Regions from separate parts of the Serratia sp. ID 25-353 genome, predicted to be linked through region 1. Evidence: predicted binding sites of a transcription regulator. Region 1 holds the regulator's gene; each other region holds the start of a gene.

Region 1 (5,306 bases):
CATGTTCCCGCTGCGCTTTTTGCTGCGCGTCAGCCGCTTTTCCCCGCTGCAGGAAATACCCCAGCGCGGCCAGGATCACCGTCGATACCATTACCGTCACCGTCGCCAACAGCGGCTGGGCAATGAACGCCGACACCAGCATGCTCGCCACAAAGCACAGCCCCAGCTGCAGCGTATTTTGCAGCGCGGCGGCCTTGCCACTGCTTTCCGGGAACGGCATCAGCGCATTCGCCACCATGATCGGGTAGCCGGCGCCGTTGACCAGCGCCATCACGCAGAACGGGATCAGCAGCGTGGTGAGCGTCGGTGCGGTCAGGGTCGCCACCAGATACAGCGCCACCATGCTGACACCATAAGCTACCAGCAGCCACGGCAGCAGGGTTTTGCCATTGATGCGCTTGAGCGCGGCACGGCAGCCATAGCCCCCCAGCAGGAAAGCCAGCGTCTGCGGCACATAGCTCAGACCGATGTCGCTCGGGCCATAGCCCATATCACCGAGGATGAACGGCGAGCCGGTCAGCCAGGCGAAGAAGCCTGCCGAGCAGGCGGCATACATGGCGACGTTGCCGCTGAACACCGGGGATTTCAACAGTCGCCAGAAGCTGACGCCGTTTTTTGGCGCCTCGGCGGTGGGCTGCGTTTTGGCGCGCTCTTTGAGCATCAGCGTCGGTAGCAGCAGCAGTACGGTGATGGCCAGCAGCACGGCGAAGATCGCGCGCCAGCTGGCGTGGTTCAACAGCCAGGCGCCCAGCAGCGGCGCCAGCGCCGGCGACAGCGCGACCAGCGGCATGATGGTGGCGAATACGCGGTTGGCCTGGCCTTCGCGATAGCGGTCGACCACCAGCGCTTGCCAGATGGCGGCGGCGGAACAGACGCCGACGGCCTGAATAAAGCGCAGGATCCAGAGCTGCACGGCGTTCTCTACCCACAGCATGCCCAGGCAGCCGAGGGCGAACAGCGTCAGGCCGATCAATAATACCGGTTTGCGGCCCAGGCGGTCGGAGAGCGGCCCCCACAGCAGCTGCGCGAAGGCGAAGCCGGCCAGGAAGATGCTCAGGCTGGCGCTCACCGCGCCGGCGGAAATTTGCAGTTCCTCCCGCATGGCGCCGAAGGCGGGGAGGTACATATCGGTCGCCAGATAACCCAGCATGCTCAGGCCGGCGAGGTAGAACATAAAGCCAAAGGAATTTCGCATGGTATTTCTCGTTAATATTTTAGTGTCGCAGGTTTTTAGCGCCGGCCAGTGTATCCGGCTGGATCTCTGCTTGTGAAACGGTAATATTTGCAAAGTGCTGTTAAAAAAATTGAAGGCAAAGCGATGTGGTCTGAATATTCTCTTGAAGTGGTCGACGCAGTGGCGCGTACCGGCAGTTTCAGCGCGGCGGCGCAGGAGCTGCACCGGGTGCCGTCGGCGGTGAGCTATACCGTACGGCAGCTGGAGCAATGGCTGGCGGTGCCGCTGTTTGAGCGGCGTCACCGCGACGTGGAGTTGACGCCGGCCGGCGCGTTGTTTATCAAGGATGCGCGAGTTGTTATCAAAAAAATGCTCGACACTCGCCGCCACTGTCAGCAGGTGGCTAACGGGTGGCGCGGCCAGCTGAATATCGCGGTCGACATCATCGTCAAACCGCAGCGCAGCCGCCAACTGGTGCTGGATTTCTACCGTCATTTCCCCGACGTCGAATTGATGCTGCAACCCGAGGTGTTCAACGGCGTGTGGGATGCCTTGGTGGACGGCAGAGCGGACATGGCGATCGGCGCCACCCGTGCGGTGCCGGTCGGCGGCGGCTTCGCCTTTCGCGACATGGGTTATATGAACTGGCTGTGCGTGGCCAGCCCGCAACATCCGCTGGCGCAGTTGACGGGGCCGCTGAATGACGATCAGCTGCGGCCATACCCTTCGCTTTGCCTGGAGGACACCTCGCGCAATCTGCCCAAGCGCGTCACCTGGACGCTGGATAACCAGCGACGGCTGGTGGTGCCGGACTGGACTTCGGCGCTCGACTGTTTGTGCGCCGGGCTGTGCGTCGGCATGATGCCGGCACATCGGGCGCTGCCGCGGGTGCAGCGCGGTGAGCTGACGGCGTTGCAGTTGCAGCAGCCGTTTCCCGCCAGCCCTTGCTGCCTGACCTGGCAGCAGGATAAACCGTCACCGGCGATGAGCTGGCTGCTGGCGTATCTTGGCGATGGGGAAACGCTGAATCAGGAATGGCTGAGCGAGGTGGAACCGGAAGCCGCGCAGGCTTCCGGCGCGAGGGATTAGCGGCGGTAGTCGATGAACGGGCCGTCGGCGACCGAGCGGCGTTCGATCAGCTTCGGATGCACTTCGATCACCTGCGACTCTTCGCGCTTGCTGATAATGCGATCCAGCAGCATGGTGAAGGCCATTTCGCCCAGGCGTTCTTTAGGCTGGTGAATGGTGGTCAGCGCCGGGGTGAAGTAGCGGGCGTTGCGCACGTTGTCATAGCCGATCACGGAAATATCCTGTGGCACCCGCAGCCCCAGCTCGTCGGCCGCGCAGATGGCGCCCATCGCCATGATGTCGCCGCCGCAGAATACCGCGGTCGGCCGCTGTTTTTGCGACAGGATTTGGTGCATCGCCTTGTAGCCGGACTCCGGCTCGAAGTCACCCTGGACGATCCACTCTTCGCGAATGTCGATATGCGCTTCCTGCAGCGCCTTCATAAAGCCCTGATGACGGCCGCCGCCGGTGTTGCGCGACAGCTGGCCCGGAATGGCGCCGATATCGCGGTGGCCGCGCTCGATCAGATAACGGCCGGCCAGATAGCCGCCTTCGAACGCGTTATCGATGATGGTATCGGTGAAGTCGCCGCGCGCGGCGCCCCAGTCCATCACCACCATCGGGATATTACGGTAGTCTTCCAGCATGCCCAGCAGCTGATCGGGGTACTCGGAGCACATGACCAGCAGGCCGTCGACGCGCTTTTGCGCCAGCATCGCCAGGTAGGCGCGCTGCTTGTCCAGATTGTTGTGCGAGTTGCACAGGATCAGGGTGTAGCCCTTGCTGTAGCAGCTGTTTTCCACCGCCTCGATCACTTCGGCAAAGTAGGGCGCTTCGCTCGAGGTGGCCAGCAGGCCGATCGACTTGGTGTGATTGACTTTCAGGCTGCGCGCCACGGCGCTCGGCGAGTAGTGCAGCTCTTTGATGGCGGCCCACACGGCCGCTTTGGTCTCTTCGGCGACGAAACGAGTCTTATTGATGACGTGCGAAACGGTGGTGGTGGAAACGCCCGCGCGTTTGGCCACATCTTTAATCGTTGCCATGTAAGGAATGACTCCTGAACTCACATGTTTACAGCATGTAAGTGTGATGTTAATCGTTTGCCTACGTAGATCCTTCTCCAGAGAAGCGAAAACTGAGTTTTTAGTGTGTTGAAGTCTTCAGCGCTTAGTCAGGAGGGGCATGGATGCCGGTACGCAGTTGTGAACTGCGAATTTTGTCGCATATTGAACAAAAGTGGAAGAGGTAATCGAGATTATAAACCGGGAAATGATAACAAGATTTTATCGGCGAACTGTGGGAAAATGATTTGACGTACTAATTGTGCGCCTTTTATCCTTAGGAAAGCCCATTTTAAAGGAGTTGTCATGGATACCGAATTGAAGATGTCGCTGTTTACCACCGTCTGCGCGTTGGCGGTCATTATCGCTTTCAGCTTCGTTGCCGCGTTGAACTGATTTACCCCCGGTTATAAAAAAGGCGCAGCCTGGCTGCGCCTCATCACCTCAGAACCTGCGCTTACGCCAGGTTTTCCGCGGCGAAGGTCCAGTTGACCAACGCCCAGAAGTTTTCCAGGTATTTTGGACGCGCATTGCGGTAATCGATGTAATACGCGTGTTCCCACACGTCAACGGTCAGCAGCGGTTTGTCTTCACCGGTCAGCGGGGTGGCCGCGTTGGAGGTGTTGACGATCGCCAGCGCGCCGTCCGGTTTTTTCACCAGCCAGGTCCAGCCGGCGCCGAAGTTTTTCACTGCGGCATCGGTGAACTGCTCTTTGAACGCAGCGAAGGAGCCGAAGGATTTGACGATCGCCGCCGCCAGTTCGCCCTGCGGTTCACCGCCGCCCTGTGGCGACAGGCAGTGCCAGTAGAAGGTGTGGTTCCACACCTGCGCGGCGTTGTTGAAGACGCCGCCGTCAGAGGTCTTGATGATCTCTTCGAGCGATTTGCCCTCGAATTCGCTGCCTTTCACCAGGTTGTTCAGGTTAACCACGTAGGTGTTGTGGTGTTTGCCGTAGTGGTATTCCAGGGTCTCGGCGGAGATGTGCGGCTCGAGCGCGTTTTTCTCATACGGTAATGCAGGTAATTCAAACGACATTGCTTCCTCCTTTACAGCGCCATTCGCTTCCCGCCGGGGCGAGAGTCATATGGGCCGTTTTTTATTGTGGTCTTTCAATCTTAACAATTTTCATCATAAAAAACAGGAAGAAAAGCGAGAAATGCGCGTGGGGTGGTGCGATGGGCGAGAGCTTGAACAGGCGGTTGCGACCCAGGCCGCAACCGCGCAGAGCAGGGCATTAACGAATGGTTTTCGGCGTCACTACGCGGCGTGCGCCGATGTAGTGGTTCTGCCAATAGTCATTGTCGAGCTGGCTGATGCGGATCTCTTCGCCGGTGCGCGGCGACTGGATGAATTTGCCGTTGCCCAGGTAGACGCCAACATGGTCCGCCACGCCGCGGTTGTTGATGCGGAAGAACACCAGATCGCCGCTTTCCAGTTCGCTTTTCTTGATCGGCGCCGCGTCGCGCAGGTGATACATTTCGTTGGCGGTGCGCGGCATTTTGATTTTCACCACGTCTTTATAGGCGTAATAGATAAGGCCGCTGCAGTCGAAACCGGTGCGCGGCGAACTGCCGCCCCAGCGATAAGGCTTGCCCATCTGATCCATCAGCTTGGCCATCGCGGTCTGCTTGGCATGCTGGTAGCGTTTTTTGTGCGCCGGGCTGAGTTTTAACGGCTTTTCATCACGCGCCAGTTTGGCGGTGGCCATACCGGCTTCGCGATGGCGACCATAGCCTTTTTTATAGCCCTTTTTCGGCGGGGTGACTTTAATCTTGGCGGTTTTCTGTGCTTTGGCCTTGGGTTTGGCGCTGACGATCTTTTTCGCGCTTTTCTCGCTTTTCGCCTTGGCGGTCTTGGTTTTTTTCGCAGGGGCCGTCACTTTGGCTTTTTTAGCGGCTTTGTCCGCTTTCTTTTTTCTGCGGTCATCGGGCCGCGCTTCATTAGCATGGCTTTTACGCTGCTCGGCGGCAACACGCGCCTGTGGCGCAGCGTGCGCCAAATT
Region 2 (5,306 bases), 430 kb from region 1:
GCTGCGTGCGGGTGAATAAGGCTTCCGATTTGGCGAATATGCTGCTGCAGGACGCCGGCTGGAACAACAGCCGCGTGTCTTCCACGCTGAAAGAGGGGAATACCACTTATGTGAATATTCGCCAGCGCATTCCCGTAAAACTGTATTATCTGACCGCCTGGGTTTCGGATGACGGCCAACCGCAATTCCGTACAGATATTTACAATTATGATAATACGGTGCGATCGGGCGCACAAATTTTGGCTCAGGCCAAAAAATTAATGCAGTAAATGCAGTAATTATAAATAAATAACGGTCAGAATGTTTGGCTATACCGCAGGCTCCCGTCGCCGGGGGCCTGTAAACCTAGGCGTATCGCGGGTTGACTCAGCATACGCAGGCGGTTATGGTTCGGACAGTGCGCTGCTTTGTGCATTTATTTTGACATTCTTGCCGGGTTTAACAGAGTCATGGACAAAATTGATCATCACCGCCGTAAATGGCTGGCGCTAGGTGGCGCCGCTATGGGCATAGCGCTGCTCCCAGGGCAGGCGTTTGCCAGTCTTTCCACCGCTCGACCGCGTATTTTAGTGCTGAATAACCTGAATACCGGTGAATCTATTAAAGCCGAGTTCTTTGACGGCAAAGGGTACAATAAAGAAGAGCTGGTGCGGTTAAATCATCTGTTCCGCGATTATCGCGCCAACAAGGTTAAATCGATCGATCCCCGCTTGTTTGATCACCTTTATCGTCTGCAGGGGCTGCTGGGCACCAGCAAGCCGGTGCAGCTGATCTCCGGTTACCGCTCCGTAGATACCAACAACGAATTGCGCGCACACAGCCGCGGCGTGGCCAAGCACAGCTACCACACCAAGGGCCAGGCGATGGACTTCCACATCGAAGGCATCCAATTGAGTAATATCCGCAAAGCGGCGTTAAAAATGCGCGCCGGTGGTGTAGGATATTACCCACGTAGCAACTTCGTACACATCGATACCGGCCCGGTTCGGACTTGGTAATCGCTGTGCCGTCAGTGAATAACGCCGCCCCTTGCGGAAGCGGCGTTATTGTCGTTGGAGCCTTATGAAATACCATCTTATTCCCGTTACCGCCTTTAGCCAGAATTGCAGCCTGATCTGGTGCGAAAACACGCAGCAGGCGGCGTTGGTCGATCCCGGCGGTGAAGCGGAAAAAATCAAAGCGGAAGTCGCGCAGCAGGGGGTGGCGATCACCCAAATTTTGCTGACGCACGGCCATTTGGATCACGTCGGTGCGGCGGCGGAGCTGGCGGACCATTATCAGGTGCCAATCTACGGCCCGGATAAAGAAGACGCGTTTTGGCTGGATGGTTTGCCGGCGCAGAGCCGGATGTTCGGGCTGGAAGAGTGCGCGCCGCTGACGCCGACTCGCTGGCTGTCGGAAGGCGATGAGATGCAGGTGGGCGAAATGACGCTCAAGGTGCTGCATTGCCCCGGGCATACGCCGGGCCACATCGTCTTTATCAATGAGCAAGCGCGTTTGGCGCTGGTGGGCGACGTGCTGTTTAACGGTGGCGTGGGGCGCAGCGACTTCCCGCGCGGTGACCATCAGGCGCTGATTACCTCTATTCGCACCAAGCTGCTGCCGTTGGGCGACGATATGCGCTTTATTCCTGGCCACGGCCCGATGTCGACCTTTGGCCACGAGCGCCAGACCAACCCGTTCCTGCGCTAAGAGCCGGCGGTGTGGTAGCGATTATTTCCCGGCAGAAATAATCAAGGGCGCATAGAGCGCCCTTTTTTTATGATTTATGGCCTGCGTCGATGCTTTTAGAGCACGGCGACGATGGCTTCACATAGCGGTGCCATGTTGTCCGGCGTCATGCCGGCCACGTTCACCCGGCCCGAGTTCACGGCGTATACGCCGAACTCTTCGCGCAGACGCAGCACCTGTTCTTTGGTCAGGCCGCTGAACGAGAACATGCCGTTCTGCTGGATAATGAAGCTGAAGTCCTGTTGCGCGCCTTTCTCCTGCAGGGTGTTCACGAACAGCTGACGCATGCGGTGAATACGCTGGCGCATGTCGGTCAGCTCCTGTTCCCACATTGCGCGCAGAGCGTCGTTGCCCAGAATGGTGGCGACCACGGCCGCGCCGTGCGACGGCGGGTTGGAGTAGTTGGCGCGAATCGCCGCTTTCACCTGGCTGAAGGCGCGATCGGCGGTTTCGGCATCGGCAGCCACAATGGTGCAAGCGCCGACGCGCTCATTGTACAGACCGAAGTTTTTCGAGTAGGAGCTGGCGACGATCAGCTCTTGATGTTTGGCGGCGAAAATACGCAGGCCCTGCGCATCCTCTTCCAGACCGTTGGCGAAGCCCTGGTAGGCGAAGTCGAACAGCGGCAGCCAGCCATTGGCCACGGAAAGCTCAGCCAGTTGTGCCCACTGCTCCGCCGTTGGATCGATACCGGTCGGGTTATGGCAGCAGCCGTGGAACAGTACGACATCACCGGCCTGGGCCAGTTTCAGGCTGTTCAGCAGGCCGTCGAAATCCAACGCGTGGTTGGTGGCGTCGTAGTAGGCGTATTCCAGCACTTCCAGGCCCACGGCGCTAAAGACGTTCTTGTGGTTCGGCCAACTTGGGTTGCTGATCCAGATGCGTTTGGCGCTGGTCTGGTTAGCGATGAAGTCTGCCGCCACGCGCAGGCCGCCGGTGCCGCCTGGCGTCTGTGCGGTGCGCGCGCGACGATCGGCGACGATCGGGCTCTCTTTACCGAACAGCAGCGCTTGCGTGCAACTGGCGAACGCCGGGATGCCTTCAATACCGAGATAGTTTTTGGTGGTCTCATTTTCCAGCAGATACTGCTCAGCTTTTTTTACGCTGGTCAGCACCGGGGTTTTACCGGTTTCGTCTTTATAAACGCCAATCCCTAAATTGATTTTATTCGGGCGGGCGTCTGCGCGGAAAATGTCGGTCAGGCCCAGGATCGGGTCGGCGGGTGCGGCGGTGATTTTTTCAAACATGTCAGGTGCTTCCAAATCTCGGAGTTAAGCAGACAGAAGCATCAGGGTAACGCCAGTTATCGGCTTTGCCAACCGTTTGCGACAAAAACACCGCGATCTTGTGAAGGGGGAGTATTAGGCAGAAAAAATGATGGGGAAGGAGAAATCGGCAGGATAAAAAGTTACCGGCTGACACAAACAAAAACAGGGCCGAAGCCCTGTTTTTTAACTTAGCCGACGGTAAACCGCCGTTAAGCGAGACAACTTAGAACTGGTACACCAGACCAACAGCGACGATATCGTCGGTAGCGGTGCCGGTTGCTTTGGTGAACTCGTTGTCATCCAGCAGGTTGATTTTGTAATCAACGTAGGTGGACATGTTTTTGTTGAAGTAGTAAGTGGTACCAACAGAAACATATTTAACCAGATCCTGGTCAGAACTTACGCCTGGGACGTTCAGGTTTTTACCTTTAGACTGCAGGTAAGACACTTCTGGACGCAGACCGAAGTCGAACTGGTACTGAGCAGTCACTTCGAAGTTCTGAGTTTTGCTCGCGAAGCCACCGCACTTGTCATCGGTAGCTGCACAGCCTGCACCGAAGTTACCGCCGCCGAACGGAGTCATGTTACGGGTTTCTGCGTACATCGCCGCCAGGTAAACGTTGTTGGCGTCGTATTTCGCGCCCACGGTCCATGCGTCAGCCTTGTCGCCACGCTCGTTGGAACGCAGTTTCTGGTCGTCGGTACGGTTGGAAGAAGCGTATGCAGCGCCGAAGCTTACGCCTTCGCCGATGTCATAAGTAGAGGAGATACCCCAGCCGTCGCCGTTTTGTTTCTTAACGTTACGACCGTCGTTCTGGTTTTTGCCCTGGTATTGCAGAGCGAAGTTCAGACCGTCAACCAGACCGAAGAAGTTGTTGTTACGATAGGTCGCAACGCCGTTGGTACGGCCGGTCATGAAGTTGTCGGAGTAGGTGTAAGTATCGCCACCGAACTCTGGCAGCATATCGGTCCAGCCTTCTACGTCGTACAGTACGCCGTAGTTACGGCCGTAGTCGAAGGAGCCGTAGTCAGCGAATTTCAGACCAGCGAAGCCCAGACGGGTTTTGGTGCCTTCGGTGCCCTGAGACTCGGAGTGGTTAGCCTGGACGTTGTATTCCCACTGGCCGTAACCGGTCAGTTGGTCAGTAATCTGAGTTTCACCTTTGAAGCCGAAACGAACATAGGTCTGATCGCCGTCGTTACCTTTGTCGTCGGAGAAGTAGTGCAGACCGTCAACTTTGCCGTACAGATCCAGCTTGTTGCCGTCTTTGTTGTAGATTTCAGCTGCGTTTGCTGCACCAGCAGCCAACAGAGCCGGGATAACCACTGCAAGAATGTTGCGCTTCATCATTATTACCCTCATTGGTGTTATTCGGACACCTTTGCCACTGCCGCCAATAATTCTTTGGGAACTATTGTTGATAGATTGGTGTCGTCCTGTGTCTGAACGCAGTGTTCCATTCACAGGCGGGTTAATCTAGGACGAAAATGATACCAATGTCCCAATCAGGTTGCAAAAGGAAAGTATGTGTAACCAAATGTAATTTTTCGGGAACTTTGTGACGTGCGTCAATATTAAAAAATGCGAAAGGCCAGCGAGGCTGGCCTTTGTTTTGTAACGAAATCGTTTAAAAAACGTTTGATCGTATGAATTAGAAGCTTGCGTTACGTGGTGTGCGTGGGAACGGGATTACATCGCGCACGTTTTGCACGCCGGTGACATAGGCGATTAAACGTTCAAAGCCCAGGCCGAAACCGGAATGCGGCACGGTACCGTAACGGCGCAGATCGCGATACCACCAGTAGTCTTCTTTATTCAGACCCATCTCTTCCAGACGTTGATCGAGCACGTCGAGACGTTCTTCACGCTGAGAACCCCCGATGATTTCACCGATGCCCGGCGCCAGTACGTCCATGGCTGCAACGGTTTTGCCGTCTTCGTTCATACGCATATAGAATGCTTTGATGTCTTTCGGGTAGTTTTTCACCACCACCGGTGCCTGGAAGTGTTTCTCCGCCAGATAACGCTCATGTTCGGAAGAGAGATCGATGCCCCAGGAAACCGGGTTTTCGAAGGTTTGGCCCGAGGCCAGCAGGATCTCAATGGCGTCGGTGTAGTCCACCTGAGCGAAATCGGAAGAGACGAAGCGCTCCAGACGAGAGATTGCGTCTTTATCCACGCGCTCGGCGAAGAATTTCAGATCGTCTGCTCGTTCATCCAGCACCGCCTGGAACACATACTTCAGCATGCTTTCGGCCAGGCCGGCGACATCGTCCAGCGTCGCGAAGGCCACTTCCGGCTCGATC
Region 3 (5,306 bases), 1.6 Mb from region 1:
AGGCTCCAGTGGAACAGCTCAATCTGGCGCGCGCTGTACCAGCTGTCGAGATCGCCGTAGTTGCCGAAGATAGACAGCAGCCACAGGGCGATAAACAGGTACAGCAGGCCCATCGCCAGCGACACCCGCTGCAGACCGCGCTGCGCCAACAGCGGCCGCAACAGCAGCGCGGCGGCGATCAGCACCGTGCCAAAGGCGATAAAGCGAATCGGGTAGCTCATGCCGAGCCAGTAGGCGCCCCAGCCGGACAGGTAGCCGGTCTCGGCGCCGAAGGCGTTGCCGAGCGACAGCAGGGCGAACCACCACACCAGCCCGGAGCGGCTGAACCAGCCGATCCCGCCGTACAGCAGCGCGGCGAACAGCAGCAGCACGGAAACCCGGCCGCTGCCGTTATCCAGCCAGACCCCCAACTGCCATAAGGCGCAGGCGGTAAGCAACACGGCGACAAACAGCGCCGCTTCGTTGCCGTAGCGTTTTTCCGGGTGGCGCCGGCGGCGACGCAGCGCCCAGACGTAGGCCAGCGCCGCCAGTACGCCGGCGATCGCCATGCGTACCGGCGCGTCGAAGCGGAACAGTCCGCTGAGCCATGCAAGCAGTTCGCTGTCGGCGAACAGGCTGGTGACGGCGATCAGCAGCGAGGCCAGCGCGGCGAGAAACGCATAGCGCGCCAGCCGCCGCCAGTCGAAAGGCTGCACGGCCACATGCTGCAGCAGTTGCTGCCGTTGTTCGGGCGTCAAGGCGCCTTCCCCCACCCAGCCGTCCAGTGCCTTGCGCACCACGACCGCGTTCTTTTTACTGAGTTTCATGCTTCTTGTCCCTGAATCACACGCTGATTCGGCCAGTATAGCCATTGGCGGGCGGCTACGACAAAGGGAGGCTAGTGTGTATAATGCCCGCCGCAAAAGCGCACGAGGAATTATGCGATGACTGAATATAACGATGAGTACTGGATGCGTCAGGCATTGCAGCTGGCCCTGCGCGCGCAGGAAGAGGGCGAGGTGCCGGTGGGTGCGCTGCTGGTGCTGGACAATCAGGTCATCGGCGAGGGCTGGAACCGCCCGATCGGCCGACACGATCCTACCGCACACGCCGAGATCATGGCGCTGCGCCAGGGCGGCGCGGTGCTGCAAAACTACCGCCTGCTGAACGCCACGCTGTACGTCACGCTGGAGCCCTGCGTGATGTGCGCCGGTGCGATGGTGCACAGCCGTATCCGCCGGTTGGTGTATGGCGCCGCCGACGAGAAAACCGGCGCGGCCGGTTCGCTGGTGGATATTTTGCGCCATCCGGGCATGAACCATCAGGTGGAGATCGTCTCCGGTGTGTTGGCAGACGAATGCGCCGCCACCTTGAGCAATTTCTTCCGCCTGCGCCGCGAACAGAAAAAAGCGCTCAGGCTGGCGCAGCGGGCGGTGGATAAGCCGGAATAATCAGTGGTTGAGCGCCAGTTCCGGCATCACCGTCGGATAGCCTTTCCCCAACGCCTCCTGCTCGGCGGCCGCTTGCGCCGCCTTTCTCTCTTTTTCCTGCAGATAGCCCACCAGGCTGACCTGGTAGCGGCGGATGTTTTCTACATAGTTGTAGGCTTCACGCCCGCGCGCATAGCCGTAGGTCAGCTGCGGGTAGTAGCGCTTCTGGCTGAGCATCGGCAGGCGCTGCTTGACGTCGACCCAGCTGTCCGGATTGCCTTTTTGCGTTTTGGTCAGCTTGCGCGCGTCCAGCATGTGGCCCCAGCCCATGTTGTAGGCCGCCAGCGAGAACCAGATGCGCTCGTCTTCCGGCACGCTGTCCGGCACCTTGGCCATTAGCCGCTGCAGGTAGAGCGCGCCGCCCTGAATGCTCTCTTCCGGATCGAGGCGGTCGTTGACCCCCAGACCGTCGGCGGTGGCGCGGGTCAGCATCATCAGGCCGCGCACGCCGGTGGGTGAGGTGGCCTGCGGATTCCAGTGCGATTCCTGATAGGCGATGGCCGCCAGCAGCTTCCAGTCGATCTCGTTGGCGTGCTTCTCGAACAGTGGGCGGAAGTTGGGCAGCACCGAGTCGATGGCCGACAGGAAGGTTTTGGTGTCCACATAGTCAAAGCTGCCGACGTGGCCTAGGTATTTTTCTTCGAGCCGCGCCAGGGTGCCGTCGTCCACCATCTGGCTGTAGAAGTCCAGCATCGCCGCGTACAGGCTGTCGTCGCCGTCGCGTTTCAGATACCAGGTGACCGGTTCTTCGTCGGTGACGTCGAACGCCACCGCCAGCTGCGGATGGATGCGCTGCAGCAGCGCGATGGTGACCGAATCGCCGAGGGTGTAGTCCAGCTTGCCGTCGGCCACCCGCTCCAGCAGCTCTTTGGAGGTGAGATCGCTGGAGGACTCCCAGGCGAGATCCGGGTATTTATCCTGTTTGAGCTGCTTTAGCGTGCTGACGTGCGCGGAACCGGAGGCGACCGCCAGCTTGCCTTTAATGTCGGCGAAGCCTTTTGGCCGCGGGGTGCCCAGCCGGTACACCAGCTGTTGGGAAACGGAGTAGTAGGCGGGGCCGGTGCGCGCGCGGCTGAGGCGCTCCTGGTTGTAGATAAGGCCCGCCGCCAGCAGATCGGCGTCGTCGTCGTCCAGATCGTCGAACAGGTCATTGATGTTCTGATGGGGGATCACCACCAGCTTCACCCCGAGGTAGTTGGCGAAGCGCTTGGCCAGTTCGTAGTCGAGCCCACCCGGCCCTTGCTTGGTGTTGAAATAGGTCAGCGGGGAGTTCAGCGTGCTGATACGCAACTCGCCGCGGGAAATGATCTCCTGGAGTTGCCCGCCCTGGCCGCTGCGCCAGGTGATATTGGGCCACAGGGCGAGAGCCAGAAGCAGGGTGACAACGCCGATGAGGATGTAGTTTATTTTAAGACGTTTCAAATAGTTATCCAGTGGTGGCACAGGTACGCCGGCGACGATAACCGCGAATTTTCTCATGGTTAAATCACCAGTGCGGGGGCATTTTGCGCAACAAAACGCCAGTGTGCAACTTTATTGACACGTTATGACAATTCGACGGTGCGGCACGCTTTTATCAATAATCCCTACGCAAACGGTTTCGTCGGCGGCGAGGATTCTCTATAATGACGCGCGTTTTCCCCTGTTGCGCCCAATGAAGCGTCTTATCCGTCGCTTCGAAGACGAGAGAACTTTGATTATGGAAATTCTGCGTGGTTCGCCCGCTTTATCGGCTTTTCGCATTACCAAACTGCTGTCCCGCTGCCAGGACGCTCACCTGCCCATCAGTGATATCTACGCCGAGTACGTCCACTTTGCCGATGTTAGCGCACCGCTCAGTGCCGAAGAACACGCCAAACTTCAACGACTGCTCAAGTACGGTCCTTCTCTCGCCGAACACGCTCCCGAAGGCCGGTTGCTGCTGGTTACGCCGCGTCCGGGCACCATTTCTCCCTGGTCTTCCAAAGCCACCGACATCGCCCACAACTGCGGTTTGCAACAGGTGCTGCGGTTGGAACGCGGCCTGGCGTTCTACGTCAAGGCGCCCGAGCTGACGGAAACCCAGTGGGGCCAGCTCGCCGCGCTGCTGCACGATCGCATGATGGAAATCGTCTTCAGCGAGCTGCAACAGGCCGAACAGCTGTTCGCGCACCATCAGCCGGCGCCGTATCAGTCGATCGATGTGTTGGGCGCAGGACGCACCGCGCTGGAGCAGGCTAACGTCCGGCTCGGCCTGGCGCTGGCGCAGGACGAGATCGACTACCTGCTGAATGCCTTTACTGATTTGGGGCGCAACCCGACGGATATCGAACTTTATATGTTCGCGCAGGCCAACTCCGAGCACTGCCGCCACAAGATTTTCAACGCCGATTGGATCATCGACGGCGAACAGCAGCCTAAATCGCTGTTCAAAATGATCAAGAACACCTATGAGCAGACGCCGGACTATGTGCTGTCGGCGTATAAAGACAACGCCGCGGTGATGGAAGGCTCGCAGGTCGGCCGCTTCTTCGCTGCGCCGGAAAACGGCAAGTACGATTACCATCAGGAAGACGCGCACATCCTGATGAAGGTAGAAACCCACAACCACCCGACGGCGATCTCGCCGTGGCCGGGCGCCGCGACCGGCTCCGGCGGCGAGATCCGCGACGAGGGGGCTACCGGCCGCGGCGCCAAGCCGAAAGCCGGCCTGGTGGGCTTCTCGGTGTCCAACCTGCGTATTCCCGGTTTTGAACAGCCGTGGGAGCAGGATTTCGGCAAGCCGGAACGCATCGTCACCGCGCTGGATATCATGACCGAAGGCCCGCTGGGCGGCGCGGCGTTCAACAACGAATTCGGTCGTCCGGCGCTGCTGGGCTACTTCCGTACCTATGAAGAGCGCGTCAACAGCCACAACGGCGTCGAGCTGCGCGGCTACCACAAACCGATCATGCTGGCGGGCGGCATCGGCAACATCCGCGCCGATCACGTGCAGAAAGGGGAAATCACCGTCGGCGCCAAGCTGGTGGTACTGGGCGGCCCGGCGATGAATATCGGCCTGGGCGGCGGCGCGGCCTCGTCGATGGCGTCAGGCCAGTCCGATGCCGATCTGGACTTCGCTTCGGTGCAGCGCGACAACCCGGAAATGGAGCGCCGCTGTCAGGAAGTGATCGACCGCTGCTGGCAGTTGGGTGACCAGAACCCGATCCTGTTTATCCATGACGTCGGCGCCGGCGGGCTGTCCAACGCCATGCCGGAGCTGGTGAGCGACGGCGGCCGCGGCGGCCGCTTTGAACTGCGCGACATCCTCAACGACGAGCCGGGCATGAGCCCGCTGGAAGTGTGGTGCAACGAATCGCAGGAACGTTACGTGATGGCGATCGCCCCGGCGCAGATGGCGCAGTTCGACGAGATCTGCCGCCGCGAGCGCGCGCCTTACGCGGTGATCGGCGAAGCGACCGAAGAACAGCACCTGACGCTGAACGACCGCCACTTCGACAACCAGCCGATCGACATGCCGCTGGACGTGCTGCTCGGCAAAACGCCGAAGATGACCCGCGACGTTACCCGTCTGCAGGCGAGTGGCCAGGCGGTGCAGCGCGAGAACATCACGCTGGCCGATGCGGTGAAACGCGTGCTGCACCTGCCGGCCGTTGCGGAGAAAACCTTCCTGATCACCATCGGCGATCGCACCGTTACCGGCATGGTGGCGCGTGACCAAATGGTCGGCCCGTGGCAGATCCCGGTTGCCGACTGCGCGGTCACCACCGCCAGCCTGGACAGCTACTACGGCGAAGCGATGTCGCTCGGCGAACGTGCGCCGGTGGCGCTGCTGGACTTCGCCGCTTCCGGTCGCCT

What was found. The regulator PurR, encoded in region 1, represses purine synthesis genes. The targets are predictions, from matches to a motif close to CANGCAAACGTTTGCNTG.
Region 2: ACYF6X_RS11570 (amino acid aminotransferase) is a predicted target of PurR. The motif match lies at 3,044-3,061, and genes of this name have one in related genera.
Region 3: purL (phosphoribosylformylglycinamidine synthase) is a predicted target of PurR. The motif match lies at 3,057-3,074, and genes of this name have one in related genera.

What each region holds. Positions count from the first base shown of each region.
Region 1 is NZ_CM139236.1:1,957,972-1,963,277, reverse strand. Features, by position in the region: gene punC (purine nucleoside transporter PunC) at 1-1,195, opposite strand, end outside; gene punR (DNA-binding transcriptional activator PunR) at 1,319-2,263, shown strand; gene purR (HTH-type transcriptional repressor PurR) at 2,260-3,285, opposite strand; gene cydH (cytochrome bd-I oxidase subunit CydH) at 3,610-3,699, shown strand; gene sodB (superoxide dismutase [Fe]) at 3,761-4,339, opposite strand; gene ACYF6X_RS09320 (C40 family peptidase) at 4,539-5,306, opposite strand, start outside.
Region 2 is NZ_CM139236.1:2,390,736-2,396,041, reverse strand. Features, by position in the region: gene ldtD (L,D-transpeptidase) at 1-269, shown strand, start outside; gene ACYF6X_RS11580 (YcbK family protein) at 450-998, shown strand; gene ACYF6X_RS11575 (MBL fold metallo-hydrolase) at 1,063-1,692, shown strand; gene ACYF6X_RS11570 (amino acid aminotransferase) at 1,788-2,978, opposite strand; gene ompC (porin OmpC) at 3,223-4,350, opposite strand; gene asnS (asparagine--tRNA ligase) at 4,652-5,306, opposite strand, start outside.
Region 3 is NZ_CM139236.1:353,580-358,885, forward strand. Features, by position in the region: gene ACYF6X_RS01645 (DUF2157 domain-containing protein) at 1-806, opposite strand, end outside; gene tadA (tRNA adenosine(34) deaminase TadA) at 924-1,430, shown strand; gene mltF (membrane-bound lytic murein transglycosylase MltF) at 1,431-2,891, opposite strand; gene purL (phosphoribosylformylglycinamidine synthase) at 3,166-5,306, shown strand, end outside.